4 regions of the Micromonospora sp. U56 genome follow, and region 3 is predicted to be linked to each of the others. Evidence: riboswitches for the same ligand, from Rfam matches in the RefSeq annotation. Region 3 holds a riboswitch; each other region holds the start of a gene.
What was found. A riboswitch is a leader RNA that binds a small molecule or an ion and turns the genes downstream of it on or off. The one in region 3 is predicted to bind cyclic di-AMP.
Positions count from the first base shown of each region.

Region 1 (3,079 bases), on a different contig from region 3:
ATCGACGAAGACCAGGTCCAGGCCGCCGACAGGTCAACGTCAAGTAAGAGGGCAGCGAGCTGAGGCAGCCAGGAGGCAGCGAGAGCAACGACCGGCACCAGACGACACAGGTCGGCAAGGAACCCCCGCTGTGCAGGGCAGAACGGCATCAGAGGACACCAAAGGATGTCCCGAACCCGCGTTCACACCGAAGAGCTCACCGCGGCATTATCCGTGGTCAGGCCGCATGAACGGACTGCGATCAGTGGGGGACGGCGTCCGGCGGTACACCAAGCGCCGTGGCGAGGTCCGCTGTCGACGGCGAGCTCGAAGGTCCAGGTCGGCAGGTGGTTCCGAGCCACATGCGACCCACGGCGGCGACGCCCGCCGTCCGCGACCGGTCACAGGTACGGGTCGAGCAGGGCCAGCACCGCCGCCGGGTCCTCCACGTGCGCGTTGTGGCCGAGGCCGGGCAGGGTCGCCACCGGCACGCCCAGCTCGGCGAGCTGCGCGTCGCTGACCATCGGGTCGTGCTCGCCCCGGGCCAGCAGCACCGGGACGTCGGTGGCCGCCAGCAGGGCCGGCAGCTCCGGCGCGCCCACCGCGAAGGCGGCCGGGTCCATGGCCAGCCGCCAGCGGCCGTCCTCGGCACGCAGCCCCGCGTCGACCACCGGATGCTCCGGCGCGAAGAGCCCGCCCAGGCCGGCCACCTTCAGGTAGCGGCGGGCCGCCTCGTCCCGGGTGGCGAACCAGGTCACCGGGCGCTCCGCCAGCTCGCGCGCCCGAGCCAGCTCGGCCGGCGACCAGACCGCCTTGATGCCCAGCCCGACCACCGCGTCCACCGGGAGCCCGGCGTCGCGGGCGGCCAGCGCCAGCGCGACCACCCCGCCGAGGGAGTGGCCGAGGACGACCAGGCGGTCAGCCCGGCGGGCCCCCTCGGCCACCGGGCCGAGCCCCACCGCGACCTGCTCGGCGAACCCGGCGAAGGAGTACCCGGGCAGCGGCGGCGAGAAGCCGTGGCCGGCCAGGTCCGGCGCCAGCCAGCGGCCCGGCCAGCGGTGTTCCAGCAGCGGCGCCCAGGGCAGCCACACGTCGCCGGTGGTGCCCATCCCGTGCAGCAGCAACAGCAGCCGGCGGGTACCCGAGTCGTCGGTCATGGGCCGCAGTGTGCCACCGCCCGGTCGCGCCGCGCGAGACCCGCGCCAACGGCGACGGGCACCGGCCCCCAGGGGAGCCGGTGCCCGGACGAGCGACGGTGTGGATCAGGCGGAGTAGCCGCGGGTGGCGATCCAGTTCGCCAGGTCGATGGTGCTGATCCAGTACGACGGCAGGTTCGGGTCCGCCGAGTCGGCGATCCGGACGGTCCGGCCGTCGTTCTTGTAGCCGACCACCGCGATGTAGTGGCCGCCCGGGAAGGAGTGCCAGCCGCCGTTGGTGTCCGTGGCGGTCCCCGCCACGTTCGCCACGACGCCCCGGCCGTCGGTGATCGCCGCGACCACGTCGGCCTGGAGCCGGTCGATCTGCGCCGAGCTCGGGGTGCCCCGGAACATCCGGGTCCGGTACGGGTCGCCCTTGACGATCTGGTTCAGCACGCGGGTGGTGTCCAGCGCGGAGTTGGTGCCCATCTCGGTGGTGCCGAGCGGGCCCTCCAGCTCGTACTGGGTCCGCTCGATGCCCGACGCGCTGAGCGCGTTGCGCACCGCGGCCGGACCGCAGTTGTAGAAGGTGGTCTGCGCCTGGTAGTCGTAGCGGAGGACCTTGGTCGACGGCGGCTTGGGAGCCGCCTTGCGGGTCAGGTCCGGGTCCGCCTTGGCCTTGGTGGCGCTCGCCGACGGCGAGGGGCTGGCCGAGGGCGACGGCTTGTGGGACGGGGCGGCGACGCGGGCCTGGCCGCGGGTCGCGACGTCGTCCAGCCGGGGCGCCACCTCGGCGACGGCGGCCGAGGTCTGCTGGCGGGCGGGTGCCTCGTCGGCGAACTGGGCGGCGGCGCCGGAGACGAGCACGAGCGCGGCGGCCGAGCCGGCGACCAGCTGGTACGGCCGCTCGGTGACAAGTCGTCGCAGCTGCCGCTTCAGGGGGTGCTTCACGTGTTTTCCTCCACGGTACGAGGGCGGGAGCGGCGTGCCGGACCGGCGCGTGACGGAACGTCACCCGCGGTGTCAGAACCGGTGTGCGAGGCCGCTCGGCGGGGGTGCGCCCGGTCGGTGACCGGGCGGCGGGGTGGGGCCGGAATCAGCGCGCGAGGGCGCGGCGGACCGGCACGAACACCCCGGTACCGAGGTGGAGAGCAAGCCGAGAAATGCGAGAGAACAGCAAAAGTAGGAACTCCTTCCGACACCGCCTACCGGGTTAGCTGACGGATTCGGGCGGGAAGAGCGCCCTACCACGGGCCGTGGCCCGCGGATTCACCCCGGACGTGCATGGGTCCCCGGTTCGTGAAAGTCACGATTGAGCGGGTCGGCGCGGCGTCGCTTCTTGCGATCGGTAACCGCACCGGACCGAGGCGACACTACTGGTAGGTCACGGTCCGGCCAAGCCCTCCGAGCTGCGTAAACATGATCAGGGCGACAAATTTGCCGTACAGTTCGGCACTGACGTCACTCAATGGGACACGCGGTTTTTCCGGGACCGCCGGGCGACAACCGGACAACACGGCGACAAACCCCGCCGATCGTCGCGATCGATGTCACCGGCTGTGACCGGATGACCGGTTTCCCGATTGCCGTGACGCGACTCACGGAAATACGGGTAACAATTTGGTCGCGTCCTCAGCCCACCCGGGCCGGCCGCCACCGCGCCGCGAGCGCCGTCCGCGCCGTCGCCGTCGCCGTCCGCTGGGCGGGCAGCCGCGCCGGACGCAGCCGCTCCGCCGCCGCGTACGCCTCGACGGCGAGCGCGCGGGCCGCCTCGACGGCCAGTTCGGCGTCCCGCCACGCCGACCGCTCCCGCCCGGCCGCCGCCCGGTACGCGTCCCGCCGGCCGTCGCGCACCGCCCGGGCCAGCAGCACCTCCTGCTCGACGGGGTGCCGCCGGGAGTCCCAACCGTCCCGGTGCGCGAAGACGTCCCGCAGCCGCTCCACCGGCAGCTCGCCGCGCCAGT
Region 1 covers NZ_JAGPYL010000012.1:10-3,088, reverse strand. Annotated here, with positions in the region: gene KBX37_RS07135 (alpha/beta fold hydrolase) at 381-1,136, opposite strand; gene KBX37_RS07130 (C39 family peptidase) at 1,242-2,066, opposite strand; cyclic di-AMP (ydaO/yuaA leader) riboswitch at 2,303-2,444, opposite strand; partial or broken gene KBX37_RS07125 (hypothetical protein) at 2,748-3,079, opposite strand, start outside.
Region 1: linked by a shared signal. The riboswitch ahead of KBX37_RS07130 (C39 family peptidase) and the one ahead of KBX37_RS05805 (hypothetical protein) in region 3 are both predicted to bind cyclic di-AMP.

Region 2 (3,079 bases), on a different contig from region 3:
TGCCGACCGGCTTGCCGACGACCAGGCCGGCGACGATGCCCAGCGCCACCCGGTCCGTCAGGGCGGTGGCCAGGCCGGCGACACCACCGATGGTGACGCCGGCGGAGAGGAACGCGAAGACCGGCACCGCCACCCCGGCGGAGATCGGTCGGAACCGGTGCTCGAAATGCTCGGCCAGCCCAGGCCCCGCATCCGGTCCACCGGCAGCCTCGCTACGGATCACCGGAACCGTGAAGGCCAACAGGACTCCCGCCACGGTGGCGTGTACGCCGGACTCGTGCATCAGCGTCCAGGTCACCGCGGCGAGGGGCAGCAGCAGCCACCAGGACCGGACGCGGCGCTGCACCAGCAGCCCGAACACCGCGAGCGGCACCACGGCGCCCAGCAGCGGCCCGACCGACAGGTCGGCGGTGTAGAAGACCGCGATGATGACGATCGCCAGCAGGTCGTCGACGACGGCCAGGGTGAGCAGGAAGGTGCGTAGCGCGGAGGGCAGGAACCGGCCCACCACCGCGAGCACCGCCAGCGCGAAGGCGATGTCGGTCGCGGTCGGGATGGCCCAGCCCTTCGCCGCGCCCTCGCCTGCGCCGGCGGCGATGAGGTAGTAGATGGCGGCGGGCACGAGCACTCCACCGACGGCCGCCGCGACCGGCACCGCGGCCCGGCGCGGGTCGCGCAGGTCGCCGGCGACGAATTCCCGCTTGAGTTCCAGCCCGGCGACGAAGAAGAAGATCGCCAGCAGGCCGTCGGCGGCCCAGGTGGCCAGGCTGAGGTCAAGGTGCAGGGACGCCGGGCCGACTCGGAAGTCCCGTACCGACTGGTAGCTGTCCGCCCAGGGCGAGTTCGACCAGACGAGTGCCAGCAACGCCCCGATGAGCAGGAGTCCCCCGCCCACGGTCTCCTTGCGGAGAATGGCGGAGATGCGCCTGGTCTCGCGCCATGAGCGTCGGCCGAACAGGCTGGTACGGCGCCGGGTGGCGTCGGTCACGGAAACTCCTCGTCGGCAGGGGTCGCGTCATCCATCGCCGACCAGACTTCCCGGCACACCAGGGTCAACCCTATCCGCCACCGCGACGGACACGTCGGCGGTCGGCCGCGCTCGCGATCGGGCACGTGGTGCTCCTGGTACCCGGCGGCGGCGCGACCAACCGACCGGAGCGCGCCGCCCGGCGGATCCGGAGTGACATTGCGCCGGGCGCACCGACGGTGCGGAGCGCAGACCTCGACGCCCGGCCGGTGCGGGCCGGCCGGGCGTCGATACGGTCTGCCGCTGCTTCAGGACAGTGACGCGTCAGAGGCTGAGCTTCTGCCCCGGGAAGATCAGCCCTGGGTCGGCGCCGACCACGCGCTTGTTGCGCTCGTACAGCGCCTGCCAGCCACCGGCCAGGTCCCGGGCGTCGGCGATCTGCGACAGGGTGTCACCCGGCCGCACCACGTACCCGTCGCCGGTCCCGGCCGGCGCGCTGCGCCGCTGGCTGCGGGTGCTGTGCTGCTCCCGCGAGGACCGCTCGGTGGAGGTGGCCTTCGACGAGCCGGAGCGCTTCTGCGACTTATGCGACTTCTCCGCCTTCTCAGAGGTGGTGGAGTAGCTCTTGGTGGAGCCACCCTTCCTGCCGCAGGTCGGCCAGGCACCGATGCCCTGACCGTCGAGCACCTTCTCGGCGATCGCGATCTGCTCGCCGCGGCTGGCCAGGTCGGCACGGGAGGCATACTTCTTGCCGCCGTAGCCGGACCAGGTGCTCTGCGAGAACTGCAGGCCGCCGTAGTAGCCGTTGCCGGTGTTGATGTGCCAGTTGCCGCCGGACTCGCACTGGGCGATCGCGTCCCAGTTGACGCTGGCGGCGCTGGCCGGCGACGCCGGTGCCAGGACGGCGACCCCGGTGACCGCACCGACGGCGAGCGTGCCGACGGCGAGGCGGCGCGAGCTGACCCGTCGGTGACGGGCGGTGTATTCAGTTGCCATGTGGATTCCTCCACGCCGACGAGGTGAGCTGTCGGGTTCGGGCCGAGGAGCCCGGCCGCCCGTGGGCGGCTTCACCCCGAGGTGACGTGCACCGAGGAACGTGTGGGTCCCCCGCTCCATGCCCGCTGACAAGGTCCCACCGGCCGGCGGCATGGATTAGGCGTTACCGGCCGTGGTGTCCGCGATCGCGGACACGAACGACGTTAGGAACAGTTTGGGGCGATTGCCCACTTCTTGTGAAGTTCTTCACCCGGCTGAGCGACGGCGTCCTCCTTCAAGTTGCGGGTCGGTCGGTGGTGCTCTACAAGGGCGGGTCGGGAACCCGTCACGACTGGGCCGAAAGCCTCGCCCCGAGAAGCGGATCAGGTGCCCTCGCCTCCCGTCTTCGCTGGTCAGGCGGCCTTGATCGGCGGCCCGCGCCGCCGGACGGTCAGCGTTACCGCTGATTGGCGACTCATGTCTGGGCAGTCCGGCCGCCGACTCGGACGGTAGGGAGCAGAGCGCGGCCTCGGCGCCGTCGCGTCGGACCCGCCGGCCGCCAGATGCCGATCGCCGGCGCCCTGGCCCTCACGGTCCGCCCCGGTTCGCGGCGGCCGGCCATCCGCGAGAGGGAGGACCTTCATGGACACCGTCAGCACCGACACCGAATACCTCGTCGCCACCCTGACCGAGGACGACGACCCGGAGAGCCTGGCCGGCGACGAGGTCGACTTCGACCTGGCCGCCGCGCTGGAAGAGGAGGAGTGAGATGGGCGTGCACCTGGCGCCTGCGCTGCGGGTGCTGCGCGAGGAGATAGACACCCGCTGGCCGCAGCGCGACCGCAAGTCCGACGGCTGGTTGGGCGACGCCAGTCACCAGGCGCGCCGCTCGGACCACAATCCGGACAATGACGATCAATCGGTCAACGCGGTGGACGTGGATGTCGACGGGATCGACCCGCTGCTGGTCGTCCGGCAGGCCGTCAGCCATCCGTCCACCCAGTACGTCATCTACGACCGGAAGATCTGGAGCCGTACCCGCAGCTTCCGGCCGGCCCGGTACACCGGGCCGAATCCGCACGACAAGCACCTGCACGTCAGCGTCAGCCACCAGCGGAGCCTGGAGGACAGCCGCCA
Region 2 covers NZ_JAGPYL010000013.1:61,035-64,113, forward strand. Annotated here, with positions in the region: gene nhaA (Na+/H+ antiporter NhaA) at 1-988, opposite strand, end outside; gene KBX37_RS07685 (transglycosylase family protein) at 1,292-1,963, opposite strand; cyclic di-AMP (ydaO/yuaA leader) riboswitch at 1,962-2,136, opposite strand; gene KBX37_RS35185 (hypothetical protein) at 2,585-2,710, shown strand; gene KBX37_RS07690 (peptidoglycan-binding protein) at 2,712-3,079, shown strand, end outside.
Region 2: linked by a shared signal. The riboswitch ahead of KBX37_RS07685 (transglycosylase family protein) and the one ahead of KBX37_RS05805 (hypothetical protein) in region 3 are both predicted to bind cyclic di-AMP.

Region 3 (3,079 bases):
AGGGCCCGGACAGCGGCCAGCAGGTGGAGACACCGGTGCCCGCCGGCCCGGGCGCGCCCACCGTCGCGGTGGGCGACGAGGTGGTGCTGGTCCAACTCACCGACCCGGCCGACCCCACCGCCATCAGCTACCAGATCGCCGAACACCAGCGGGGCAAGCCCCTGGTGTGGCTGGTGGCGCTCTTCGCGGCGGCGATCGTGGCGTTCGGCCGGCTGCGCGGGCTGGCCGCGCTGGCCGGGCTGGGCGCCAGCTTCGCCATCCTGCTGACCTTCGTCGTACCCGGCATCGCGGCGGGCGGCTCGCCACTGCTGATCGCGATCACCGGCTCCGCCTTGATCATGTTCGTGGTGCTGTACCTGACCCACGGGACCACCGCGCAGACCTCGGTGGCGGTCCTCGGCACGCTGGGCAGCCTGGTGCTGACCGGACTGCTCGGCAGCCTGGCCACCGCCGCCACCCACCTGACCGGGTTCGGCAGCGAGGAGGCCACCACGCTGTCGATGTACCAGCGTGACGTCGACCTGCACGGGCTGCTGCTGGCCGGCATCATCATCGGCTCGCTCGGCGTGCTCGACGACGTCACCGTCACCCAGGCCGCCACCGTCACCGAGCTGGCGCACGCCAACCCCGGACTGTCCCGGACGCAGCTCTACCGGGCCGCCACCCGGGTCGGCCGGGCGCACATCGCCTCCACGGTGAACACCATCGTGCTCGCGTACGCGGGCGCCTCGCTGCCGCTGCTGCTCCTGCTCACCGCCGACAGCCGTCCGGTGAGCCAGATCCTCACCAGCGAGTTCCTGGCCCAGGAGATCGTCCGCAGCGCGGTGGCGACGCTCGGCCTGGTCGCCGCCGTACCACTGACCACCGCGCTGGCCGCGCTGGTCGCCACCGCCGGTCGTGGCCCGGCCGGCGATCCGGCCCGGAACACCGGGCCGGCACCCACTCCCCGCCCCTCCGCCGACCGGGACGCGGCGCTCGAGGCGCTGAGCGCGTCGCGTCCCGGCGGACCGTCCACCCCGGCCCCCGCACGGTGGCCCGACCCGGAAAGGAGCACGGAAAGCGCATGGTGAGACTCCGCTGCGTGACCGACGCCGACGCGGAACCTGACGAACGCGTCACTCGTCACGCTTCGCTACGACGAAATAACGCTTTTAGTCGGGTTCTGGACGTAGATCCCCGGTACGACTCTCGGGTAACCTCGCTGCCGGTCACCGCCGAAGGCGCGCAGCGGCGCCTGCGGTGCCGCCGCCCAATCGCCGCGAGGCGAGCCGGGGAACCAGGTACATGGGGTGAATCCGCGCGAGCGGTAGGGGCCACTTCCGTCCCGAACCCGTCAGCTAACCCGGTCGGCGGTCGACGGAAGGGAACACTGTGACGGCACCCCTGCGCCGCTGGTTGACTCCGGTGGTGGCCGTGTTCGCCGCGCTGGCCGTCGTCGGCGGGCCGACAGCCGCGATCGCCGCGCCCTCGACCCCCACCCCCTCCGGGCACGAGGCGGACGGCGAGCCCAAGCTGCTCACCGACGTCATCGAGCTGCGCAACCGCGAGTACTCGAAGGCCAAGAGGCAGCTGGAGAAGTCCAAGAAGCGCCAGCAGCAGCTCGCGCTGGAGGTGCGGCGCGCGCAGGACGAGCTGGCGGCGTTGCAGCCGACGGTCTCGCAGATCGCGGCGCAGTCGTACCGGACCGGCCGGATCGGCGCGGTGGCGATGCTGCTGGAGAGCGACGCGCCCGACTCGTTCGTCAGGCGCGCCGCCGCCCTGGACGAGCTGAACATGGTCAACGCGCAGAAGCTGGCCAAGGTCACCGCCGCCAAGAACCGCGCGGAGCAGGCCAAGCTGGCGTTGGACGCCGAGGTGCGCGAGCAGCAGAAGCTCACCAACGACATGGCGCGCGAGAGTCGGGAGGCGGAGAAGGCCCTCCAGCTGGTCGGCGGCCGGGGCTTCACCGGCGGCCTGGTCGACGCGACCTCGCCGGTCGCCCGGATCGGCCCCGGTCGGACGGCCGACGGCGGCTGGCGGCCCGAGTCGCGCACCGAGAACGACCCCACCACCTCCGGCACCATCACGCCGCGCACCCTGCACGCGTACAAGGAGGTCCGGCGGGTCGGCTTCAACCGGTTCGCGGGCTGCTACCGCCCCGGTGGGCCGTGGGACCACCCGAAGGGCAAGGCCTGCGACTGGTCGTTGCAGCGGAGCGGCTTCGCGCCCTGGTACAACAACGACACCCGGATGTACGGCAACAACCTCGCCGCGTTCCTGATCCGCAATGCCGACCGGCTCGGTATCTACTACGTGATCTGGAACCGGCAGATCTGGTTCCCGGCGACCGGGTGGAAGTCGTACAGCGGACCGTCGAACCACACCGACCACGTACACATGTCGATGCTCTAAGCGACGCGTACCGAACGAGGGCCGTCCCCGGTGGGGCGGCCCTCGTCGCGTGCGGGGGGTTTCAGCCGGCGACGGCGGTCGCCCGATCGCCGGCCTGGGCCGGCACGACGCTCGGCACCGCGGCCACCGTCCGCACCTCACCGGCGGCCAGCCGGTACGACATGCCGACCACCGCGCACCGCCCCTCGGCGACCGCGGCGGCCAGTACGGCGGAGTTGCCCAGCAGCGCCTCGACGGTCTGCGCGATGTGGATGTCGACGATCCCGTCGACGTCGTCGACGCCCTGCTCCGTGGCCCGTCGGAGGCTGAGCGCCACCGCGTCCACCACCGCCCGCAGGTGCCCGACCGGCGGCGTGCCGGTCCGCGCGGCGTCCCGGGCGGCCTGCACCGCCCCGCAGGAGTCGTGGCCGAGCACCACCACCAGTGGGGTGCCCAGGACACTCACCGCGTACTCGACGCTGCCGAGCACCTCGGGGCCGGCGGTGTGCCCGGCGGTACGCACCACGAAGAGGTCACCCAGGCCCCGGTCGAAAATGATCTCGGCGGCCAGGCGGGAGTCGGAGCAGCCGACGATCACCGCGAACGGGTGCTGGCCGTCGGCGACCGCCGCCCGGTGCAGCGAGTCCTGGTTGGGGTGGCGCTGCGCGCCCGTCACGAAGCGCCGGTTGCCGGCGTGCAGCTCGGCGAG
Region 3 covers NZ_JAGPYL010000009.1:16,431-19,509, reverse strand. Annotated here, with positions in the region: gene KBX37_RS05810 (YibE/F family protein) at 1-1,070, shown strand, start outside; cyclic di-AMP (ydaO/yuaA leader) riboswitch at 1,237-1,367, shown strand; gene KBX37_RS05805 (hypothetical protein) at 1,372-2,391, shown strand; gene KBX37_RS05800 (carbonic anhydrase) at 2,453-3,079, opposite strand, start outside.

Region 4 (3,079 bases), on a different contig from region 3:
GTGTACGAACGCGTAGTCCGACACGCAGGTCACCCGGTCCGCTCGATATGGTGTGCCGATGCTGCTCTCCGACCGCGACCTGGTCTCCGAGATCAAGGCGGGCACGCTCGCGCTGGAGCCCTTCGAGCCCACGCTGGTGCAGCCGTCCAGCATCGACGTGCGGCTCGACAAGCTCTTCCGGGTCTTCAACAACCACCTGTACACGCACATCGACCCGGCGATCCAGCAGGACGAGCTCACCTCGATGGTCGAGGTGCCCGAGGGCGAGCCGTTCGTGCTGCACCCCGGCGAGTTCGTGCTCGCCTCCACGCTGGAGGTCATCTCGCTAGGCGACCAGCTCGCCGGGCGCCTGGAGGGCAAGAGCAGCCTGGGCCGGCTCGGCCTGCTCACCCATTCGACCGCCGGCTTCATCGACCCGGGCTTCTCCGGTCACGTGACGCTGGAGCTGTCGAACGTGGCGAACCTGCCGATCACGCTCTGGCCCGGGATGAAGATCGGCCAGCTCTGCATCTTCCGGCTCTCGTCCCCGGCCGAGCACCCGTACGGCTCCGCCGTCTACGGGTCGCGCTACCAGGGCCAGCGCGGGCCGACCCCGAGCCGCTCCTGGCAGAACTGGCGCACCTGGCCCACCCGCTGACGCCGAACCGGGCCCCCGGCACCCCGGGAGCCCGGCACGCGCTCAGCCCGGCCGGCCGTAGCTGTTGACCGGCCCGTCGTCGACCCGCTTCATCTTGACCGGCACCCCTGCCTGGGAGGCGTGCACCACCCAGCCGCCGCCGACGTACATCCCGACGTGGTGCAGGTCGGCGTAGTAGAAGACCAGATCGCCGGCGCGCAGGTCGGCCCGGCTGACCCGGGCGGTCACCTGGCGCTGCTGGCGGGCGTTGTGCGGCAGCGAGACACCGGCCTTCGCCCACGCCGCGAGCATCAGCCCGGAGCAGTCGTACGAGTTGGGGCCCTCGGCGCCCCAGACGTACGGCTTGCCGATCTGGGCGCAGGCGAACTTCACCGCCGTCCCGGCCGGGCCGCCGGGGTAGCCGGCCGGGCACGGGGCCGGGCGCAGCGAGCCTCCGCCACCGTTGCCGTACACCTTGAGCCGCAGCTTCTGCAGCCGGTCGATCTCGGCGTTGATCTGCTTCTTCTTCGCAGCCAGCTGGGCCTCGGTACGGGTCAGCTGGGCGACCATCTCGTCCAGCGGTGCCTTCTCCGCGGCCAGCTTGTCCCGCAGCTCCTTGACGACCCGCACGTCGCGCTGCTGGCGCTGGGCGAACCGGTCGAGCATTTCGAGCTGGTCGACCAGTTCGGCGGGGGACCTGCTGCCGAGCAGGGCGTTGACGGCGGAGACGTTCTCCCCCTTGTACGCCTCGGCGGCGAGGCCGGTGACCTGGTTCATCGCGAGGTCGACCTGGAGTTGCAGCGGCTCGATGCGCTTGGCCAGCGCGTCGGCCTGCCGGCGCTTGGCGGCCAGGTCCTGTCGGGTGGCGTTGTGCTGCTCGATGATCGGTTCGAGCCTGTTCCAGTCCTGGTCGATCTGCCGCTCGATCTCGGCGACCGAGGGTTCGGCGTGGGCCGCCGTGGCAGCGCCGGTCATTACGACGGCGGCACCGGCGAGGGCGGCGAGGAGGGTGGTGAAGCGGGACCAGCGTGGGCGCGGCGCAACCGTCAGCCGGGCGACCTGGGTCGACCGGTACGACGGTGGCCGCGGGGCATGGTGTGCCACCGGGCTCCGGGCTCCTTCTTCCGCGACCGCCTACCGGGTTAGCTGACGGGTTCGGGCGGGAAGGGAGCGCCCTACCGCAGTGGCTGCGGATTCACCCCGGCTTACCTGGTTCCCCGGCTCGCCCGCAGGCGACTCGGCGGTGCCGGCCACTGCCACCCGGGTTGGACGGACCTGTCGCGGCCGACGAAGGACCAGAGTAGAGACGACCGTTATCGATCCGCAACCCGCCACGCCGTGCCGGGTCCCGGATACGCGGAACCCCCGGTCAGTCGACCGGGGGTTCGCGGCGGGCTCGGGTCAGTACGGTCGTCGGAAACCGGCGACCGGCATGTAGTTGATGCTGGTGACCTGGACCGGCTTCCCGGTCCGGGGAGCGTGGACCATGATGTCGTTGCCCAGGTAGAGGCCCATATGGTGCAGGTCGCTGAAGAAGAAGACCAGGTCACCGGGGCGTGCCTCGGAGCGCGGGATCGCCTTGCCCTCGTTCCACTGGGCGCCGGTGTGGTGGGTCAGGTAGATGCCGGCGGCCTTGTAGGCGTACTGGGTGAGACCCGAGCAGTCGAAGGAATCGGGCCCGTCGGCCCCCCACACGTACGGGTCACCGACCTGCTGGCAGGCCACCCGGATGGCGGTCTGCGCCTTGGCGCTCACCACACCGTTGATGGTCGGGCAGCCGGCCACCTTCACGGTGGTCTTCGGCATGGCCGCCTGCAGCCGCTTGATCTCCGCGTTGATCTGCGTCTTCTTGGCCGCCAGATCCTTTTCCTGCTTGACCTCGGCGGCGATCAGCTCGTCGAGCTTGCGCTTCTGGTCGTCGTACTTGCGCCGGACGGCGAGGACGCCCTCCAACTCCTTGCGCTGGTGGGCGGCGAGACGGTCCAGCATGGTCAGCTGCTCGGCGAGCGTGCCGGGCTTGTTGCTGACCAGCAGCGCGCCGATCTCCTGCGAGGGCCCGGTCATGTAGTAGCGGGAGGCCAGGTCGCCCACCCGGTTCATCGCCAGCTCGCTCTGCAGGGCCAGCGGCTGGATCTTCTTCCCCAGCTCGGCCGACTTCTTCCGGTTGACCTTCAGTTGGGCCCGGACCTTGTTGTACTGCTCGATGGTCGGCTCAAGCTGCTCCCACTGCTTGTCGATCGCCGCCTCGATCTCCTCGGGCGTCGGCGCGGCGTGCGCCGGCACGGCGAACATCCCGGCGCCGACGACCACGGCGGCGACCAGGGTGAGCAGGCGGCGGGCGACCCGCCGCAGACCGGCGGTGCCGGCGGGCGGGCAAACCTGGGCGTGACGATGAGGGGGCATGGTTGCCACCGGCACCGACTCCTTAGCGACCGACCGCCGGGCGCCTCGCTGAGGGGAAGA
Region 4 covers NZ_JAGPYL010000065.1:5,130-8,208, forward strand. Annotated here, with positions in the region: gene dcd (dCTP deaminase) at 59-637, shown strand; gene KBX37_RS20975 (NlpC/P60 family protein) at 680-1,720, opposite strand; cyclic di-AMP (ydaO/yuaA leader) riboswitch at 1,733-1,869, opposite strand; gene KBX37_RS20980 (NlpC/P60 family protein) at 2,018-3,034, opposite strand.
Region 4: linked by a shared signal. The riboswitch ahead of KBX37_RS20975 (NlpC/P60 family protein) and the one ahead of KBX37_RS05805 (hypothetical protein) in region 3 are both predicted to bind cyclic di-AMP.